One region of the Lactobacillus sp. M44 genome, then DNA from elsewhere that is predicted to be linked to it. Evidence: riboswitches for the same ligand, from Rfam matches in the RefSeq annotation. Region 1 holds a riboswitch; the other holds the start of a gene.
What was found. Region 1 has a riboswitch for thiamine pyrophosphate ahead of AC38BG_RS03225 (ECF transporter S component). Riboswitches for the same ligand answer to the same signal wherever they lie in the genome.
Positions count from the first base shown of each region.

Region 2: it holds a riboswitch for thiamine pyrophosphate, as region 1 does, so the genes downstream of both, AC38BG_RS01775 (ATP-binding cassette domain-containing protein) here and AC38BG_RS03225 (ECF transporter S component) in region 1, are expected to answer to the same signal.

Region 1 is NZ_CM176707.1:664,838-671,505, reverse strand. Features, by position in the region: gene AC38BG_RS03235 (MFS transporter) at 1-1,031, opposite strand, end outside; gene AC38BG_RS03230 (MFS transporter) at 1,144-2,541, opposite strand; gene AC38BG_RS03225 (ECF transporter S component) at 2,649-3,221, opposite strand; TPP riboswitch at 3,270-3,358, opposite strand; gene AC38BG_RS03220 (cysteine hydrolase family protein) at 3,515-4,060, shown strand; gene AC38BG_RS03215 (ArsR/SmtB family transcription factor) at 4,149-4,466, shown strand; gene AC38BG_RS03210 (type 1 glutamine amidotransferase domain-containing protein) at 4,483-5,166, shown strand; gene AC38BG_RS03205 (hypothetical protein) at 5,233-5,361, opposite strand; gene pyrE (orotate phosphoribosyltransferase) at 5,366-5,986, opposite strand; gene pyrF (orotidine-5'-phosphate decarboxylase) at 5,983-6,668, opposite strand, start outside.
Region 2 is NZ_CM176707.1:346,764-353,431, reverse strand. Features, by position in the region: gene AC38BG_RS01790 (S1C family serine protease) at 1-636, shown strand, start outside; gene rlmH (23S rRNA (pseudouridine(1915)-N(3))-methyltransferase RlmH) at 1,115-1,594, shown strand; gene AC38BG_RS01780 (energy-coupling factor transporter transmembrane component T family protein) at 1,585-2,235, opposite strand; gene AC38BG_RS01775 (ATP-binding cassette domain-containing protein) at 2,225-3,604, opposite strand; TPP riboswitch at 3,594-3,687, opposite strand; gene AC38BG_RS01770 (MFS transporter) at 3,785-5,263, shown strand; gene AC38BG_RS01765 (AraC family transcriptional regulator) at 5,320-6,255, shown strand; gene htpX (zinc metalloprotease HtpX) at 6,302-6,668, opposite strand, start outside.

The DNA.
Region 1 (6,668 bases):
GGTGCAATCGCACGACCATTAGCAAGCAAAACCATCAATGGTGCACAAGCTAGTGTCCCAGAAGCAATTGAAACAACTGTACCCAACTTCTTTTCCAAAAATGGCGCAAACATATAACCAATGAACATAGCTGCTGTTTGAACAGTATTAATAGTCGAAGTGATGCCACGTGGAATATGTAAGAAATTATTCAAATAAATCGGGATATATGGGACAACCAATCTAGCTCCTAATTGAATTCCACAAACATAGACAATCCACATACAGGTAGTTTTATTGAATAATTTTTTATATGTATCTAGCCTAGTTAATTCAGATTCATCTTGTTGTGTATTACGATAGTCAGCAGGCTCATCTTTAATAAAGTATGCCAGAATAAATGCAAAAATATTTATTAAAGCAGTAAATACAATCACGATCTTAAATGCATTTGTATAAGTATCCAAAAGCATCCCATGCATTAATTCTGGGTGAGCAGACAATGCAGAAGCATGATCATAAGTGATATGGTCTAATTTGCTAAATAAATATACTACTGCTTTCCCACCTATGAAAACAAACAAAGTCTGTGTAACCAAATTTACTATCATAACAGTTGTAAACCATTTGGTTCTGATCTTTTCTGGTATATAAGATGTCCACATTAGTGGATAAATTATGTCATAAAGGCCAATTGAAGTCATTGAAATTACATATGCAATCATGATGATTGGCTGATTAGTTGTAATTGTGGTCAAAATCAAAAATATAGTTGATATTGGTGGCAACAACAATAATATCTTGCGATAACCAACTTCATGAACAGATAAGATTATAAATGACATTAATAAAGCAGATATTGCTGTAAAAATATTCAATCCTGAAATCAATCCTGGTGAAACAATTTGTAAATATGATAACAAAGCATCATTAGTTATTCCAGTTACTGCTCCTAATATCCCATAAATCCACAAGTATAAATACACGTTTCGTTTATATCGTGGATTCCAATTAGCTATAGCTTCTTTTACGCTTCTATTTCTTTCATTCATAGCTATCACTCCCCCTGTGATTTTATATGTTAATTTTATCACATATAGCTATAAAAAATAGCTTATTTTTATAAATAAAATAAGAGTAGTTGTACATTACCTACTCTCATTTTTAGATATAATTTTTTAGCTTTTTCGGTACAAAAATTAAAGCATTAATAAAAGCGATTATCATTAAAAAACATAAAGCTATAAAAGTCCATTTCACTCCTACAGCTGTTGCTTTACTGTATGAAATAAATCTTATTTTTTGCCCCATAGCAATTAACACCCCTGCAAGTGCAGTTCCGATAGCGCCGCTAAATTGCTGAAAAGTATTAAAAATAGCATTACCTTGAGCCTGCTGTTTACTAGTCAAGGCAGTTAATCCGCTAGTCATTAGCGTGCTTAAACTTAACCCATATCCTATATAATATAATGCATATAAAGTCATTATTGTAAGATTATTCAAATGATTACCATTAATAGCCATAACTATACACCAAACTAAGGAATTGGCTATCCCAATAATAATTGGAATTCTTGCACCATGTTTATCAAGTAATCTTCCAGCAACCAATGCCATTAGCGCATTGCAGACAGCTCCTGGAAATACTAACCAACCAGATAATGAAATACTACCATGGTTAATAACTTGAACATATATTGGGAAACTAAAGCCCAGAGCTAAGGTAACAGTTTTTACCATGCAGTATGCAAATAGCTGTCCACTAAATTTAAGATTAGTAAAAATATAAGGATCGATCAGTGGATGAACATCTTTTTGGGCAATAAATATCCATACAATTAAGCAGATAATACCTAAACAAATTACCCCAAATACTTGAAAACTTAATATTTTATTTCTAGCAATATTAGTAAAACCAATTATAAAAAGAATCAATGATAAAGATATCAAAATCCATTGTGTAAACTTTATTTTGATATTTTTTAACTGATTAATTTGCATAATAGAATAATTGCCACTTATCAAAGCTATTGCAATCAATGGAATTGAAATAATAAAAATATATCTCCAACCCAAAGTATCTGTAACAACCCCACCAAAAACAGGGCCTAATGCAACAGCGCATGCAGTAATCATGGTGCCAAGTCCCATCATTGTACCTAATTTATTATGGGGCACTTGGGTCAAAATAATATTGTACATTAAAGGTAATCCAAAGCCAGTTCCCATACCTTGCAGCATTCTACCAAATAATAGTAATACAAAAGTTTTCGCAAAAGCATCAATGACTAACCCTACCATGAATAAGCAAACGCCAATCGTAAAAATCTTCTTAGTTGGGATTTTTAACCTGATTTTAGAACTTAATGTAACAACTATCGCTATCACTAACAATACTAATGTATTCATCCATTGAACTTGATCTGTAGTAATGTTAAATTCTTTAATTAAAGTAGGAAATGTTACTGTAGTAGCCGTTTCATCTAAGATACCTAAAAAAGACAGCATCCCAGCAGATAAGATAGCCATTATTAATCTTGTAGTTATTCTTTTATTATCCATAATTATGGCCTCGATATCTTTTTATTTATATTCATTATAGTTCATTTTTTAACATAAAAAATAAGAGTAGCTATTAATTAGCCGCTCTTATTAAAATAGATATAATTTTATTCAGTCTTCATAATCCGATCAAACATTTTAGTAATTAACTTTACCAATATCCCGTCGAAAAATAAGGCGGATAATGTGCTAACTATAAACATTTCAACTAATAAACCAAATGGATATTTACTATATCCATATAAGAAATAAGTACTTAAAAATCCAGCAATATTAGCAAAAAATGCTCCAGTTAAAACAGATGCCCAAGAAAAGCGATCATATCTTTTTTGCTTGGGGAAAAATCCAATTTCATTACCAATACCCTGCACTACTCCAGCAAGCAAATTACTCCAGCCCCATTGGCTTCCTAATGCCATTTCAATAAATCCTGCTAAAGTTTCACCAATTGTCCCAGAACCAATCGTTGGTACAAAATAAATTGCAAGTGGTGCTGCCATATACCAAATACCTTGAGTTAATTGATCTGCTACTGGTGCTAATCCAGTGGGTGTAGCAATAATTTTGATCACATTATATAAGGGATTGAAAGCATATTGATAAATTGCTCCCATCACAACACCAATTAGGGCAACTAAGATAACTGCTCTAACAGACCATTTATTTTCTTTTTTTATCATACAAAAACTCCTCATCAACTATATAAGCCAACAAGGAGATTAATTTCTCAAGTATTGATTTCACTTTCCTACGCAAAAATTAATTTGTTCAGGTTCAAAGGGTAAATTCTCAGCTTAAAGCTCCCCTAGTGACTTATTTATTACTTTTATAATCTACCATAAAAAGTTATTTCAAAAAAGAGTTTATACCCAATAATTTTAAAGTTTTATCAAGACTAATTCCTCATAAAATTTCATTATCCTTGCTAAAATTAAGTCATTATCATTTGAGTCTTTTTATGGAGGAGCATGTTATGACAAAAGCGCTATTGATAATTGATTATACTTATGACTTTGCAGCAGATGATGGAGCATTAACTGCAGGAAAGCCCGCTCAAAAATTAGATCCTGAATTAGTGGCTCTAGCAGATAAATTTTTGAAAAATGGAGATTATGTGATTTTTCCTACTGATGGACACACTGGTGATAAATTTAGCCCAGAATATAAACTATTTCCACCACACTGTATTGTTGGCACTAAAGGTCAATCATTATATGGTAATGTCAAAAAATGGTACGACCAACACAAAAATAGCGATCATGTATATCAATACAATAAGAATCGTTATTCTGCTTTTCAAAATACTAATTTAGATAATTATCTGAGAGAACGCAGGATTGAGGATCTATGGTTAACCGGAATTTGTACAGATATTTGCGTATTGCATACTGCTGTTAGTGCTTATAATTTGAATTATAAATTAACTATTCCTGAAAATGCAGTAGCAACTTTTACTGAACATGGGCAACAATGGGCATTAGATCATTTCAGAAATTCACTTGGTGCCACGATTTTATAAAAAATAAGCAAGATATTTGTATTCTAGTCTAAAGATGATATTATATGTTTAAGTACTTAAACATATAAACACAGGAAAAAATGATTTTATGAAAGAAAATGAAGCATTAAGGTTATTTCACGATGGTTTGCCGATTTTTGCAATGTTGCAAGATAAAAATCGACAAAATATTTTAGTCACATTGTGTTGCCAAGGACCAATGAGTGTTACACAATTAACTCAAAAATCTAACCTCTCAAGGCCTGCAGTATCTCACCATTTAAAGTTATTACTAGATGCACATTTAGTATCCGTTGATCAAGTAGGCACAGAACGTTTTTATAAGGTTCACTTGACTGGCTCAATTAAGTTATTAAAGCAATTAGCTAATTCATTAGAAAATTTAAATTCAAAAAACAATTTATAGAATACGGGAAAAAGACATGAAAAAGAAAATTTTAATAGTTTCAACAAATAAAGGTCAATATGGTAATACCAAATCAGCTACTGGGCTATGGCTTGGTGAAGCAACAGAATTTATCAAAGTCGTTGAGAAAAATGGTTACCAAATCGACTACACTAGTCCAAATGGTGGTTATGTGCCAATTGATCCTCGTAGTATTAAATATGCTAGTCAAGATGATCTTAACATGTATAATAATCCTATTTGGCGTCAAAAAGCATTAGCAGATACTTTAAATCCCAATGAAATCAATCCAGATGATTATGCAGCAATTTATTTTACTGGTGGGCATGGAGTTATGTGGGATTTCCCTCATAATAAAAAGTTACATGAAATTTCATTAAGGATTTACCAAAATGGTGGTTATTTAACATCAGTATGCCATGGAATTGCCGCATTGCTGTACTTACAAGATGATGATGGACATTACATTGTAACTGATAAACATATTACTGGATTTGATACTACTGAAGAAATTCTTAGTGGCAAAAGACGTTACATTCCATTTTTAAATGAAACAGTTGCTAAACAACATGGAGCAATTTTTGAAAAGCGTCGTGCATATAGTCCATTTGCAGTACAAGATGGTCAATTAATTACCGGACAAAACCCATGGTCACCTAGACAAGTAGCAGATTTATTAGTTAAGAGCTTAGCGAACTAAAGCTTAGCAAAAAAGCCAGTCACAACTGGCTTTTTTTAATATTCAAATAATTTCAATACTCGATTGTTAGGGATCATCCATATTGTCAAAGTTAATGAACAAGCTATCATCTCTACTGGTAGATAAACTAACAAAATATGCTACATAACCACTCCACTCATGTCCTATTGCTTGCCAAGTTGGAGCCTTTTTCATTAAACTATTCCATCCAATTTTTTGGATCTTGGTGCCATTTTAATAAAATCTCTACATTATTTTCGCTGATAAAATTAATATCTTTAGCAGCTTCAACTAACTCTCGATAATTAGTTAAAGTAAAGTAAGGTAATTCAGCTTTGTCAAAGTTTTCATCAACTTGTTTTAATTGATATGAAAAAATTGCCCCAACTGCTAAAACATTCGCACCCGCTTTTTTGGTTGCATCAACTGCTTTTAAAACAGATCCACCAGTTGATAATAAATCATCAACAACAATTGTTTTAGCGCCATTAGGTAAGACTCCTTCAACTTGTTTATTTTTCCCATGGTCTTTTGGCTTGGAGCGTACATAAATCATAGGTAAATTCAGCTCTTGTGCAAGCCATGCAGCATGTGGAATCCCTGCAGTTGCAGTCCCTGCAATAATTTGAGTTTGAGGATATTTTTCTTTAATAATTGCAGCTAAACCTTTTGCAATAGTCTGACGAATTTTAGGATATGAGATAGTCAATCTATTATCACAATATATCGGACTTTTTAAACCACTAGCCCATACAAAAGGCTTATTTGGAGATAATTTTACTGCACCTATTTTTAATAAATCTTTTGCAACTTCTTTCATAGACTCTCCTCCCAGAGATGTTGAATCTTTTTATAAGTTTTAACAGGATCTTGAGCTTGTGTAATTGATCTACCAACCACAATTGCTGATGAATCATTTTCTGCAGCTAATTGTGGTGTCATAACACGTTTTTGATCATCATATGAATCACTTTTTAGTCTAATGCCAGGTGTTATTCGCAAAAACTTATCACCCATTCTTTGAGCAATTAGTTCAGCTTCATATCCAGAACATACTACACCAGCTAATTCTGCCTTTTTAGCTAATCTTGCTAAATGGATTACACTTTCTTGCAAGTTAACTTCTAGCATTTGCTCTTTTTTGACCATATATTGATCAGTTGAAGTTAATTGGGTAATAGCAATTAATTTAGGTTCTTCAAACCCATTCATTAACGCACCTTCATTTAATCCAGTTTTTGCAGCTTGCATCATTTCACTGCCACCTAATGCATGAACCGTAGTCATCTTAACTCCCATGCTACCAATCACACGCATTGCTCGATAGACAGTATGTGGAATGTCATGACATTTTAAATCCAAAAAAACATCATGACCCATATCTTGAACTTTTTTAACAATGTCTTTGCCTTCTGCATAAAACAATTCCATGCCGATTTTCACAAATAAATGTTCATCATTAAATTTTGATAAAAATGCTAAAGCATCTTCACTACTTGAAT
Region 2 (6,668 bases), 320 kb from region 1:
GCTCAACCAGTTATTGCAGTTGGATCTCCGTTAGGTAGTGAATATGCGACTTCTGTTACTCAAGGAATTATTTCTGCTGCTAATAGAACTATTAGTATTACTAATGATAATGGTCAAGTTACAGGACAAGCTACAGTAATTCAAACTGATGCAGCGATCAATCCAGGAAATTCTGGTGGTCCATTAGTTAATCAAGCAGGACAAGTTATAGGAATTAACTCTATGAAATTAGCTCAAGCTACAGATGGGGTTTCTATAGAAGGGATGGGTTTTGCGATTCCTTCTGATGAAGTAGTCAATATTATTAATCAACTTGTCAAAGATGGTAAGATTAATCGTCCTAAACTTGGAGTTATGGTAGTTGGCGTTAATGAGCTAACCACTTATGGGAAAGATAAGTTGAAGATTCCTTCAAATATTAAAAATGGTGTTTATGTAGACTCTGTTTCTAAAAATAGTAGTGCTCAAAAAGCAGGTATGAAAGTTCATGATATTATTGTAGAAATAGATGGCCATGAAGTTGACGATGTTGTTTCACTGCATAAATATTTGTATCAACATAAAATAGGCGATCAAATCAAGGTAACCATAATACGTGGTGGAAAAACTATGGACTTGAATGTAAGATTGCAATAAATAAATTTGAAAAATATATTAGCGGCAATAGTGCTATAATAGCGCTACTGTCGCTTTTTATTAACTAAAATAATGTGAAACGTTATTAAGTTCGGATTTAACAGTTGTCAAGTATCTAATCTACAAAAGTACTTGTGCACACCTGTGGATAAAACTGTGAATTGTGCATAAGTAACCGATTTACTAAATTATCTATTGTGGAAAATCTGTGAAATATATTTAATAATCTGTTCACAATAAGTTGCTAATTCTTTTTAAAATATTGATATAATAGTAATTATACGAGATAGTTTGTGAACGAGATTAATTGACAAAAAAATGTTAGTAAGTTTTTTGAAAAAAATCAAAGAAATTGTGTTCCCGCAAAATATAGTGGGTAAAACAAGGTAATCACAAAATATAGGAAAAAGTTATTAACAGTTGTGCATAACTTATGTGTATTAGTTGTCAATTCAGTGTATAAAAGGACGAAGTAAAAATGAATATCAAAATAGTATGTGTTGGTAAACTAAAAGAAAAGTACTTCAGGGATGCAATTAGTGAATATCAAAAAAGAATATCGCGCTATGCCAAAATAAGTATAGTAGAAGTTCCTGATGAAAAAGCACCTGAAAAATTAAGTCCAGCTCAAATGCAACAGGTTAAAGAAATAGAAGGTCAAAGAATTTTGAGCAAAATAAAAGACAAAGAATATGTCTTTGTCTTAGCAATTAAGGGTTCAGAATTAACTAGTGAAAAATTTGCAGAGCAAATCAAAGATTTAACTACTTATGGTCATTCTGATTTAACTTTTGTAATAGGTGGATCATTAGGGACAAGTGAGGAAGTCAATAAGCGCGCTGATAAGTTAATCAGCTTTGGAAAATTCACTATGCCTCATCAATTAATGAGGGTGGTTTTAATTGAGCAGATTTATCGTAGTTTAATGATTAACATAGGAAGTCCTTATCATAAATAAAATAAAAGAAAATTATACAAAATTAAACTGCTTGCAAATATCAACCAATCCTTTTTTGTAATAGAAATTACTTTGATTACTGAACGTTGTTTATTTTCATCATATCCATGTGCTAGCATCCCTTGAGCTAGGTTTTCAGCAGAAGTTAGTGCGACTAAAATAGCCTTAAAATACAGTCTTGGTGACCAAATATGTAAATGCACATTACGCATCATTGCAGATGTTTGGATTAATTTAACTGCTTGAAACATTCTAGGCAAGATATTAAATGCAGCTAAAGTTCCATATGCAAACTTACTTGGTAAATGCAGATTTTGTTCAAATGAGCGAACTAAGTTAGCAATGGAAACTGTTTTAAAAACACATGCGGTAGTTAAAACATAAACATAAATACGTGTAAATAAAATTAAAGCATACGTTAGATTGCGTCCTGGTGAAAAATAATAAATAGTTACAAAAGCTACGATTGCTGCAAGTATTGGTGAAACTAATAAAATTAAAATACTTTTTAGTTTTACTTTTTTGATTAATAAATATAATAAACATCCAACAATTACAATTAAACTCATCCATAAGTCTGGCTTAATTGATAATTCTAAGGCAAAAATCAAACACATTAGCATTTTTAAACTAGGATTCATAGATGATATCCTCCGTGTATTTCAAGGCATGATGAGATAGATTTATATGATAATCGCAAAAATCTTCTAGTTGATCAAATTGATGACTAATTAAAATAATTGTTTGGTGCATTTGCTTTTGAGTAGCTTTAATTAGCTGCAATACTAGTTGACTTGACGGTTCATCTAAACCGCTCAATGGTTCATCGATTAATAAAGTTTCATGACCTGATATTAGCATCAATAATATTTGTAATTTCTTTTTTTGACCACCGGATAAGGTATACACAACTTGATTTAAGTGAGTGTTTAATTTTAATAATTTCAAAGTATCAGCTATTTTTTTATCTGTAAAATAGCTATTTTTTCGGTGCTTTTTACTTAATTCGATTTCTTCTTTTACTGTAATCATCAAAAATTGCTCGTTTGCATTTTGAAAAATCTGCGCTACTTTTTGTAAATAAGAGAAACTACGCCGATATTTAATTTCCCGCTTGCAATATTTGATATTACCTTGATATGGCAACATTTTAGTCAAAACTTTGAATAAAGTTGACTTACCAGTTCCATTTTTTCCAGTTAATAAAATAATTTTACTTTTATAAATATTGAGTTGGTTTTGCCTTATTAGCGGAATCCCTTGAGTGATTATAGTGTTTTGAAAAATAAAATTAGTTTTTTGATCAGAAACAGGAATCTCAAAATGTAACTTGATTTTTTGATCTGATTTTTTGAACAACTCTTGTATTTGGAATGAATTTAACTGGGTGATATTTTTATCTGTATCAAATTGGAATATATCACTAACTATTCCCTCATAGTCTGATAATACATGGTCGGTAATAATGATAGTTTTTCCTTGTTGATGCAATTTGTTTAATTGTTTAATCAAAAATTTACGTGCATTAGGGTCGACACTAGCAAAAGGTTCATCTAACAAAAAAACATCTACATTCATTGCAATTAAAACTGCTAAAGCAACGCGCTGTTTTTCACCGCCTGATAAGTTAATGATATTTCGATCTAATAAAGGTTCGATTTCAGTATCTTCTACAGCTTGTTGTAGCCGTTTACTATATTGCGTGCTAACTCCGATATTTTCTAAAGCAAAAATAATTTCTTGTCTAGGAGTAGTCATTGTAAACTGCTCACTTGGATCTTGGAACATCATTGCAATTGATAAGTTATTTAGATTAATGGTGCCAGATAGTAATTTGCCACCATATTTTGGATAAAGTTTAGCAATTAATTTTAATAGAGTTGATTTTCCGCAACCTGTCGGACCTATCAATAAAGCAAAACTATTTTCATTTATAGTTAAAGAAGCATTTTGCAGGATAGGAGTTTTTGAATAAGTAAATGTTAGGTTTTTTATTGTAATTTCATTCATAATTATTTCCCTTCGCTGGTGTTAACCAAGATCAGGTTCAATGGGTATTATCTCAGCCAAAATTGGCACCCCTTCACTGGTATTTTCGTTTTGATTGTACAAAAAAACTCTTATAAAGTCTATTCAAGATCAGATTCAATCACTATACTAGAGTAATACTAAGAAAAAAAGAGATTTTTTATGTCAAAAAGAAAAATAATGATAGTTACATTTGCATTACTACTCTCTAATGCAATGTCTGGTTTAGATAATACAATTATTAATACTGCTCTTCCTAGAATCATTGCTGATTTAAAAGGAATTGAATATATGGGATGGATGGTTGCGATCTTTTTATTAGGGACTGCAGTATCTACTCCATTATGGAGCAAGTTAGGTGAACATATTGGCAATAAGGCAGCTTATCAATTAACAACTTTCATGTTTTTAATCGGAGCTATTTTGCAAGGAATTGCACCTAATATGATGTTTTTGCTAATTTCGAGAATGATCTGCGGCTTAGGCAATGGTGGAATGGTATCAATTCCATATATTATTTATTCAGATCTTTATAAAAACCCAAGGCAGCGTATGAAGACACTAGGTATGGTGTCTGCATTTTATTCAGCTAGCACAATCATGGGTCCCATGGTTGGGGGATGGATTGTTGATGCATTTTCTTGGCGCTGGGTATTTTTTATGAATGTGCCATTTGCGATTATTTCAATTTTTTTGGTGCAATTATTTTTTGTTGAAAAACATAAAGTATACAAAAAGCAAAAAACTGATATTGGTGGAGCTATTTGTTTAACTGCAGGATTGATTTTAATGTTAATTGCAATTGAATTAATAGGACAATCAAGCTTAGGCACTTTATTAGTTTTATTTGCGGCAGCTTTTATTTTCTTTGGCTTATTAATTATTATGGAAAAAAGAGCTCCGGATCCAGTCATACCAGGACGTTTATTTAAAAATCATGACTTAGTTATGGACTTTACTTTATTTGTTTTGATATGGGCTGCAATGGTAGCCTTTAGTGTTTATGCACCTATGTGGGCACAGGGAATCTTAGCTACAACAGCCTTTATTGGAGGTGCTACGCAAATTCCAGCAGCAATTGTTGATATATTTGGATCATTATCAGTAGAGCGCATTAGACGCAAATTAACTGCTCAACAGGCTATTTTGTTGAGTTTAGCAGCATTATTAGTAGGATATATTTTAATGACTACTGGTAATATTATGATGCCTTATTGGTTAATTTTGGTTGCAGGGATGTTTCAGGGATTTGGTAATGGAGTTGTCTTTAATGAATTACAAGTTAAAGTGCAGCAAGATGCTCAATTAAGTGATGTGCCTGTAGCAACATCATTTTCATTTTTAATTAGAATGATTGCTTCTGCAGTTGCGGCAAGTGTGTATGGACTGATTATGAATGCAGCATTAATGCGAGGTGTAAAAAATTCCCATCGTACAATTACTATTGATATGCTAAACCATTTATCTGATGCAAAATCTGCCAAATTATTACCATCTGATTTATTACCCAAAATGCGCCAGATTTTATATCAAGGTTTACATGAAATTATGATAGCTGCATTAATATTAATTGTAATTGCTTCTGTTTTAGCAATTTATGCAAGAATTAAAGAAAAGAAGGCAGGTATTAAAGCTATTTAATGAAATGACCGCTATAATAATAATTAGAAAGCAAAATTATTAACGGAGAATAAAAAATGGCTATATTTGCACTTAATAGTTATTTACGAAACACACTAAAAGAGCAGCATGAAGATATTGATGAACTACGATTAAAGCCTGCTAGCAAGAGTTTTAAATTATTTACAGTCTTTTTGGAAAACCATAATTTTAATGTTCATAAACATTTAGAAACTGTACCAGTCTTATTGTTTTTACATGAAGGTAGTGCTGTAGTCAAAATCAAAAATAAAAGTTTAGCTTTAACTGCTGGTAATGTATTACTAATCAAAGCAGGAGCTTTATATGAAGTTAAACAAAAATCTGATAGTATTTTGACTAAGTTTCATTTTCATAACTTTAATTTTTTAGAGTTGTTTAATCAATTACACGCATATAATTCTGTTGAAATTGATTTACAAAAACAAATCATCCAAAGGTTGAACCAAGAGGGATTTTTATGGATGAAAAATACTGAGGTCATGCGTTCAGTGCAATACATTCAGCAAATGCTAATTGAATATTTAAATGAAGACTTGTTTGCCCAAGACTTAGCAAGAAGCTATTTATTTGATATGTTAGTTTTATCATTGAGGACAGCTAAGTTTGCATCAATAACTAAGCTAGAACAAAGCAAGTTCAATCAAGGCAATTTAGATAGATATATTGAAAATAATTATCGGGATGTTTCATTAGATAAAGCAGCAAAATATTTTGGTTTTAATTCTAATTATTTTTCTAATCTAGTAAAAAAAGAAACAGGGCAAACTTTTGTAACTCATGTTGATTCTAAAAGAATGCAAGAAGCAAGATTATTGCTTGCACAACCTGATATTTCACTAGAAGAGATTATCAAGCAAGTGGGCTATTCAAGTAAGTCATTTTTCTATAAAAAATTCCGCCAATATTATGATACAACCCCTGCTGTGATGCGTAGTAAGATATTCAGACAAGAAAGAATTAACTTAAAATAAAAAAAGATTCAGATGACTTTCAATTTTGAAAGCTGCCTGAATCTTTTTACATATGTTCTAATCGTTCAATCCTGTCTTTAGTAGATGGATGAGTGTCAAATAAATGTGACCAGCCACCTTTTTTATGAAGTGGATCTTCAATATAAAGGGCGGTACTACTTGGGTCGACATTTTTCATAGGTTGAGAATTTTGGATTTTTTCTAATGCAGAAATTAATCCCTGAGGGTCTCTGGTTAAATATACAGATGATGCATCTGCTAAATATTCACGATTTCTAGATAAAGCAAACTGAGCTAAGCTTGCAGCAAGTGGAGCTAGAATAATAGTGAATAAATATAAGACTATTTTTATTATTTGTGTGATGCCATTATTGTTATTGTCATTATCGCTATCATCGCCCCACCAAAACAAA